2 regions of the Pseudomonas sp. 1L-B-1-E-C1 genome follow, and region 2 is predicted to be linked to the other one. Evidence: predicted binding sites of a transcription regulator. Region 2 holds the regulator's gene; the other holds the start of a gene.
What was found. The regulator FliA, encoded in region 2, starts transcription of late flagellar genes. The targets are predictions, from matches to a motif close to CTAAAGTTTNNNNNNNNNNNGCCGNTAA.
Positions count from the first base shown of each region.

Region 1: flgM (flagellar biosynthesis anti-sigma factor FlgM) is a predicted target of FliA. The motif match lies at 1,463-1,490, and genes of this name have one in related genera.

Region 1 is NZ_JBXAWN010000007.1:345,884-350,090, reverse strand. It holds gene AC0Z4S_RS14960 (chemotaxis protein CheV) at 1-520, opposite strand, end outside; gene flgA (flagellar basal body P-ring formation chaperone FlgA) at 603-1,364, shown strand; gene flgM (flagellar biosynthesis anti-sigma factor FlgM) at 1,527-1,853, shown strand; gene AC0Z4S_RS14945 (flagella synthesis protein FlgN) at 1,902-2,369, shown strand; gene AC0Z4S_RS14940 (flagellar brake protein) at 2,462-3,208, shown strand; gene AC0Z4S_RS14935 (MFS transporter) at 3,282-4,207, opposite strand, start outside.
Region 2 is NZ_JBXAWN010000012.1:106,193-110,399, forward strand. It holds gene flhF (flagellar biosynthesis GTPase FlhF) at 1-661, shown strand, start outside; gene fleN (flagellar synthesis regulator FleN) at 778-1,608, shown strand; gene fliA (RNA polymerase sigma factor FliA) at 1,605-2,345, shown strand; gene AC0Z4S_RS20950 (chemotaxis response regulator CheY) at 2,513-2,884, shown strand; gene AC0Z4S_RS20955 (protein phosphatase CheZ) at 2,903-3,691, shown strand; gene AC0Z4S_RS20960 (chemotaxis protein CheA) at 3,746-4,207, shown strand, end outside.

The DNA.
Region 1 (4,207 bases), on a different contig from region 2:
TCTGCGTCTCGACATCGACCACGCCCACCGAAATCGCTTCCGGCGTCGGCGCTACTTCGGCCAGCACCTTCTCGACATCGATGATTTCGACCAACTGGTTGTCGACCCGAGTCACAGCGGTCAGGTAGTGATCGCGACCGGTGCCCTTGGGCGGCGGATGGATCTCTTCCCAGTTCATGTTGACGATGCGCTCCACCGAGCGGACCAGGAAACCCTGGGTCTTGGTGTTGTACTCCGTGATGATCACGAACGGACTGTTCTTGTCTTTCAACGCACCGGAGCCCGTTGCCATTGCCAGATCCAGGATCGGAATGGTCGCTCCCCGTATATTTGCTACCCCGCACACGACAGGACTGGATTTGGGCATCAAGGTCAGTGACGGGCATTGCAACACTTCCCGTACCTTGAACACGTTGATCCCGTAGAGCTGCGGCCCGTCGAGACGGAACAAAAGCAGCTCGAGGCGATTCTGCCCTACCAGTTGCGTGCGCTGGTTCACCGAATCCATTACACCAGCCATGCCCAGACTCCTACATCAACGCCAAGTGTTGTTGCGACGCACATTCATTGCTAAACGGCACGGCGCTTGCTTTTTAACTCGTATGAACGCTCAAACGACATTTTCCCGACGCCTGACATCTTCCCTTCGCAAAGGGCTTTGCGCGGTGTCCGCCGTTTGCTGCTTGCTTGCCGGCAGTCCTGCCAATGCAGATGCGGTTACCTTGCCTGATATGCTTATCGGCGTGACTCAGGGCTTTCTTGAATTCACCGTAGAAGACTATTTGGCTTCCAGTCAAACGGAAGGCCGCTACGAAATCGAAGTCAACCAGCTCGACCCGCGCATGCGCATGCCCATGTGCGACAAGGAATTGACAGCCACTCTGGAGAGCCCGGCGCGCCCGCTGGGCCGCGTTACCGTGAAGGTCCGGTGCGAAGGCAGCTCGCCCTGGACGGTGTTCGTACCCGCTCAAGTCCGCCTGTTTCGCGAGATCGTCACAACCACTCGTCCGCTGAAACGCGCCGGCATCATCGAGCCGCAGGACGTGACGTTGCGCGAGCGCGATGTCAGCACGATCAACCAGGGTTTCCTGACCTCGGTCGATGAAGCGATCGGGCAGAAACTGACCCGACCAACGGTCGCCGATCAGGTCATCACCCTGGTGCATCTGGAACAGGCCGAAGTGGTGCGCAAAGGCGACCAAGTGGTGATCACTGCGCGCAGCGGCACCCTTGCCGTACGCATGCCGGGGGAAGCCCTCTCCAATGGCGGCATGAAAGAACAGATTCGAGTAAAAAACCTTAATTCTCAAAGAGTTATCAAGGCGCAGGTGATTGCGCCGGGACAGGTCGAAGTGGCCATGTAAAAGCCCTGTGGAGAAAACTGGCGCCGATCCCGTCGCTTCCCTAAACTGTGCCGCAGCAGGTCTCGCAACGGCGCATGCAAGCTTATGGTTGATTGGGCCTAAAGTTTTTCAGGGGATAGCCGAAAACATGGCAAGCGTCCAAATTCCCAGAGGTTTTTTATCATGGTTATCGATTTCAACCGATTGAACAGTTCCTCGTCACTTACCGGCAGTACACGTACCAGCAACGCCAAGGATAGCGCTGAAAACAGCCCCTCCGCGCCGCTGAATACCCAGGCCGAACCGGCCAGTGCCGCCAAAAGCGGGGAATCGGTACACCTCAGCAATGAGGCTCAACAGTTGCAGAAGGTCACTGACAAGCTGCGCGATCAACCTGCTGTCGACAAAGCCCGCGTGGCCGAGTTGAAAGCCGCGATTGCCGATGGCAGCTATAAAGTCGACAGCAACCGTGTAGCCAGCAAACTGCTCAACTTCGAAGCCCAGCGCTAGGCTTTTGCCGGCGCCAGGCTTTTGGACGCTTAAACCCCAAGGCCAGCCATGCACGACACTAACTTATTGCAACTGATCAACGACGACTTTGCTCCAGCGCAACAATTGCTGGAGTTATTGCAAACCGAATCCCTCGCTTTGCACGGTCGTGACATGCCGTTGCTGGAAGAAATTCTGGCGACCAAGCAGGCGTTGATCATTTTGCTTGAACAGCATGGCCGCAAGCGCAGCGAAATCCTCGCCAGCCTCAATCTGCCGACCGATCGCACAGGTCTTGAGCAACTGGCCAGCCAGTCGAGCATTGGCGACCAGTTGCTGACTCAGGGCGATGCCCTGACCGCGCTGATCGCGCAGTGCCAGGACGCCAATATCAAGAACGGCCGGTCAATCCAGATCCAGCAGGCGACCACGGCCAATCAGCTGAAGATCCTCACCGGCGGCGAGCCGCCAGCGCTTTATGACGCCAGCGGGACCTTTGCCAAACCGGTCAAGCCGCGGACGCTCAGCCAGGCATGAGCCATTCGGTGGCCCTGCACTATCCACCTGCGCAACATGCTGGCAAAATACTGGCCAGCCGTAGTCTTATTTTGTCTGGAGATTGAAGAACCGTGTCCAACACCCTTAGCGCGGATGACGCTCCGCAGCCTCCGAAGGTGCTCACCACGCCACTGGAAATCTCCAGCAACCTGCGCCAGCTGCAAGACAGCCACGATCCGCTGATCATCACCTTCCATGAGCGCAGCCAGCGTTTTCAGAGTTACCTGATCAAGGTCGACCGCGAAACCGCGACGATCGCGCTGGACGAAATGATCCCGCGCGATGGCGAGCGTTTCCTGCAGGCTGGCGAACCATTCAAGGTCGAAGGCTTCCATGACGGCGTGCGCATCGCTTGGGAATGCAACGGCACGCTGAACATCGAAGAATCCGACGGCGATCGTTTCTACACCGGCGACCTGCCCAGCGAAGTGGTTTACCACCAGCGCCGCAACGCCTTCCGCGCCGCACTGAAACTCACCGACCTGGTCAGCGTCGAACTGGGCGGCGAGAAGCTCAAGACCCCTCTGCACGGCAAGCTGCTGGATATTTCGGCGACCGGCTGCAAGTTCCGTTTCGAAGGCGACATCACTGACCGTCTGCAACTGGGCCAGGTCTACGATCGCTTGGTCGCCCCGCCGCTGTTCGGCAACCAGCCAACATCGGTCGAGCTGCGCTACCTGCACTTCGAAGAAAAACTCAATATCACCTTTGCCGGTCTGCGCTTCCACAACATCAGTGGCCAGGCTGCGCGCAACGTCGAGCGTTTCGTTTACCAGCTGCAGCGTGAAGCGCGACGTTTCGACAAAGACGATTTCTGAGTCGCAGCGACCAACAAAAAGGGCAGTCCTGTGCGGGACTGCCCTTTTTTATGCGCAGCTGTTCATGTTCGGTTCAGGGCCTGCCGCCACTGATATCAGGCGCAGGTTTGTCCTCATCACCACTGGTCAGTTCGGTTTCAACGACTGCTTCCGGCTGCGCTTCGGGCTCCGGTTCAGGATTGACCGGCGCCGGATCCTGCACCATCTGCTCCTGCACCACCTGCTCATCGACACGCGGGTCAAGCGCCGCCACCAGTGGCGAGCTCGACATGCTGTCCGGCATTGCCACGTGATGCAGCGGCGCATCGTCGACCTGATGCAGGTTGGTCACTGCTTTCGGACGAATCCGCCAGACCAGCACCAGCGCGAAGAAGCTGAAGAACGCATACAGGCTCTGACTACCGAGAAACTTCATCAGCACACCCGCGAGCAGCGGCCCGATACTCGCGCCGACGCCGTAGGTCACCAACAACATGGCGGTCAGTGACACCCGGCGATCGCCTTCGACGTGGTCATTGGAGAACGCCACCGCCAGCGGATACAGGCAGAACTGCACCAGCGAACAGAAGAAGCCGACCACGAACAGCACTTCCAGCGGCACCTGCGGCATGATCGCCAACGGCAACGCCGCCACTGCCAGAAACCCGGCAAAGCAGCGAATCAGCAGTGCGCGGTCATAACGATCGGACAACCAGCCCAACGGCCACTGCACCAGCAACCCGGCAAAAATGCAGCTACCCATGAACAGACCGACCTGCTCGGTCGACAACCCCTGTTGCGCGGCATACAGCGGCGCCAGACCATAAAACGAACCGATGATCAAACCGGCGCCGAGCACCGTACTCAGCGATTGCGGCACGCGCTTGATAAAGAAGCGCGGCTCCATCGGCGCCGGATGCAGAGGCGCCGGGTGGATCCGCTGGGTCAGCGCCACCGGCACCAGACACAGGGCAAAGCACAGCGCTACCAGCATCAGCAGTTCCAGACCGAGGCCGGGGT
Region 2 (4,207 bases):
TGTGATTGCGATGGTCGGCCCCGCCGGCATGGGCAAGACCACCACGCTGGCCAAGCTCGCCGCGCGTTACGTGCTCAAGTACGGCGCGCAGAACGTTGCGCTGGTGAGCATGGACAGCTTCCGCATCGGCGCGCAGGAACAACTGAAAACCCTCGGACGCATTCTCAACGTGCCGGTAACGCACGTCGATCCGGGCCAGTCGCTGGTGCAGGCATTGGATCCACTGCTACGCAAACGCGTAGTTTTGATCGATACTGCCGGGCTGCAAGCCAGTGATCCGGCGTTGCGCATGCAGCTCGAGAGCCTGGCCGGGCGTGGCATTCGCTCGAAAAATTATCTGGTGCTGGCAACCACCAGCCAGAAACAGGTTCTAACCGCCGCTTATCACAGTTACAAGCGGTGCGGGCTGGCCGGCTGCATCCTGACTAAACTGGATGAAACGGCCAGTCTCGGCGAAGTGTTGAGCCTGGCGATCAGTCATGAATTGCCGGTCGCGTACCTGACCGATGGCCCACGGATTCCGGATGATCTGCATCTGCCGCGCCGTCATCAACTGGTCAGCCGCGCCGTCAGCGTGCAAATGCAGGAAGAACCCAGCGAAGAAGCCATGGCTGACATGTTCGCTGATATCTATCACAGCCCGACCAAGCAGGTTGGCTGAGGTAATCATGAACAGTTTTTGTACCTACATCGATGGTCTGCCACGCATTGTTCCGATCGGGAACGCGCAGCCAGTAATGTGGCCTCCGTCTATGCAAGACAAGGTAAAGAAATAACATGGGCAGCATGCATCCCGTACAGGTGATCGCGGTGACCGGCGGCAAAGGTGGCGTCGGCAAGACTAACGTGTCAGTGAACTTGTCGCTGGCGCTGGCAGAGCTTGGCCGTCGGGTCATGCTGCTGGACGCCGACCTGGGCCTGGCAAATGTCGACGTTCTGCTGGGGCTGACACCCAAACGCACACTGGCCGACGTGATCGAAGGCCGTTGCGAATTGCGCGACGTGCTGTTGCAGGGGCCGGGCGGGATTCGCATCGTGCCGGCGGCCTCCGGCACGCAGAGCATGGTGCACCTGAGCCCGGCGCAACACGCCGGCCTGATCCAGGCGTTCAGCGATATCGGCGACAATCTCGACGTGCTGGTGATCGACACCGCTGCGGGTATTGGTGACTCGGTAGTCAGTTTCGTTCGCGCTGCGCAAGAGGTGTTGCTGGTGGTCTGCGACGAGCCGACTTCGATCACCGACGCTTACGCGCTGATCAAGTTGCTCAACCGCGACTACGGCATGAACCGCTTCCGCGTGCTGGCCAACATGGCGCAGAGCCCGCAGGAAGGGCGCAACCTGTTCGCCAAGTTGACCAAGGTCACGGATCGCTTCCTCGACGTCGCCCTACAATACGTCGGCGCCGTGCCGTACGACGAAAGCGTGCGCAAAGCGGTGCAGAAGCAGCGCGCCGTCTACGAAGCCTTTCCCCGTTCCAAGTGTGCGCTGGCCTTCAAGGCCATCGCCCAGAAGGTCGACACCTGGCCGCTGCCCGCCAACCCGCGCGGTCATCTGGAATTTTTCGTCGAGCGTCTCGTGCAGCAAACCGCAGGGCCTGTGATATGACCGCCAGTGGCATGAATCTTTACAAAAAGTCGGCGCGTGACGCGCAATACGAATTGATCGAGCGCTACGCGCCACTGGTCAAGCGCATTGCCTATCACTTGCTGGCACGCCTGCCGGCCAGCGTGCAGGTCGAAGACCTGATCCAGGCCGGGATGATCGGTTTGCTCGAAGTCTCGACCAAATACGACGCCAGCAAAGGCGCCAGTTTCGAAACGTACGCGGGCATTCGAATCCGCGGCGCGATGCTCGACGAAGTGCGCAAAGGGGACTGGGCGCCACGCTCGGTTCACCGTAATACCAGGATGGTCAGCGACGCGATTCGCTCGATTGAAGCTAAAACCGGCCGTGACGCTAAAGATCACGAGGTTGCGGCCGAACTCCAATTGAGTCTCGACGATTACTACGGGATTCTGAATGACACCTTGGGCAGTCGCCTGTTCAGTTTCGACGACCTGTTGCAGGACGGCGAACACGAAGGGCTGCACGAGGATGGCGCCAGTGCGCATATGGAGCCGTCACGCGATCTGGAAGATGAACGCTTCCAGGCGGCGCTGGCGGACGCGATTGCCAATTTGCCGGAGCGTGAGCGACTGGTGTTGGCGCTGTACTACGACGAAGAGCTGAACCTCAAGGAAATCGGTGAGGTCCTTGGCGTCAGTGAATCGCGGGTCAGCCAGTTACACAGCCAGTGCGCGGCCCGTCTGCGGGGGCGTTTGGGGGAGTGGCGAGCGCGCTGAAGGCAGTGTGGGGACACTGCGAAACGAGGCTGGTGCGGTGATCAACGGCGCCGGTCTCGATCCGTTGTGCTCCAGACAAACTTTAAGTGCTGCGCCGATTGATTGAAGTGGCGCGTCCAGGTGCTGGGCGCGTTTAAGACTGCTTGGAGGTCGAATTGAACAAAGACATGAAAATCCTCATCGTTGATGACTTCTCAACGATGCGGCGGATCATCAAGAACCTGCTGCGCGATCTTGGGTTCACCAACACCGTCGAGGCCGACGATGGCACCACTGCCATTCCGGTGCTCAACAGCGGCAGCATCGACTTTCTGGTAACGGACTGGAACATGCCGGGCATGACCGGTATCGACCTGCTGCGCCACGTGCGTGCCGATGAAAAACTCAAGCACCTCCCGGTGTTGATGGTGACTGCCGAAGCCAAGCGCGAGCAGATCATCGAGGCCGCTCAGGCCGGTGTGAACGGTTACGTGGTCAAACCTTTCACGGCTCAAGCGTTGAAAGACAAAATCGAGAAGATTTTCGAACGCATCGGCTGATGAATGCGCGGGGGAGCTATGGAGCATAACGAATCATCCCAGGGCGATTTCGAATCGACCCTGAAAAAACACGCGGTCGAACTGGTCGAGAGCCTTGAAAAAGGCAGGTTCGGCGACGCGGTGCAACTGATCCATGAGCTCAATCAGACCCGTGACCGCGGCCTGTATCAGGAAGTGGGCAAGCTCACACGTGAACTGCACAGTGCGATCGTCAATTTCCAGATCGATCCGCACATGCCGCAGGCCGAGGAAGTGTCGCAAATCACCGACGCCACCGAACGCCTGGGCTACGTGGTCAAGCTGACGGAAGCCGCGGCCAACCGCACCATGGATCTGGTGGAAAGCGCCACGCCGGTGGTCAACAGTCTGGCTGATGAAGCGCAGACGTTGAGTGCCGATTGGGGCCGCTTCATGCGTCGCGAGGTCGGGGCTGAAGAGTTCCGTGAGCTGGCGCGCCGGGTCGACGGTTTTCTGTCACGCAGCAGCACGGACAACCGTGCGGTGTCGAGCAACCTCAACGACATCCTGCTGGCTCAGGATTACCAGGACCTCACCGGTCAGGTGATCAAGCGTGTGACCCAACTGGTCACCGAAGTCGAAAGCAATCTGCTCAAACTCGTGCTCATGGCCAGTCAGGTCGACCGCTTTGCGGGCATCGAACATGACCGCGCCGCAATGCTTGCCGAAAAAGATCCACAAAAACATCTCTCGCAGGGTGAAGGTCCGCAGATTCATGCCGATAAACGAGAAGACGTTGTGTCCGGTCAGGACGATGTGGACGATTTGTTATCCAGCCTTGGATTCTAGTATTTCGGAATTTCAGGTTTTTTGGGTTTTTAGACCTGTAGGAGCACCCCATTAATGAGCTTCGGCGCCGATGAAGAGATCCTTCAGGATTTCCTGGTTGAGGCCGGCGAGATTCTTGAGCAACTGTCCGAACAACTGGTCGAGCTGGAAAGCCGCCCGGATGATGCAGATCTGCTCAATGCAATTTTTCGCGGTTTCCACACTGTAAAAGGGGGCGCCGGCTTCCTTCAGCTCAATGAGCTGGTGGAGTGCTGTCACATCGCCGAAAACGTGTTCGACATCCTCCGTAAGGGTGAGCGTCGCGTTGATGCAGAACTGATGGACGTTGTGCTGGAAGCACTGGACGCGGTGAACAGCATGTTCAGCGAAGTCCGCGAGCGTGCACCGATCACCGCCGCCACGCCGGAACTGCTGGCCGCGCTGGCGCGTCTGGCCGAGCCGCAGTCGGCTGATGAAGCTGTTGCTGCACCGGTAGAAGTGGTGGAAGAGCCGGTCGCCGAAAGCGCATCGGACGAC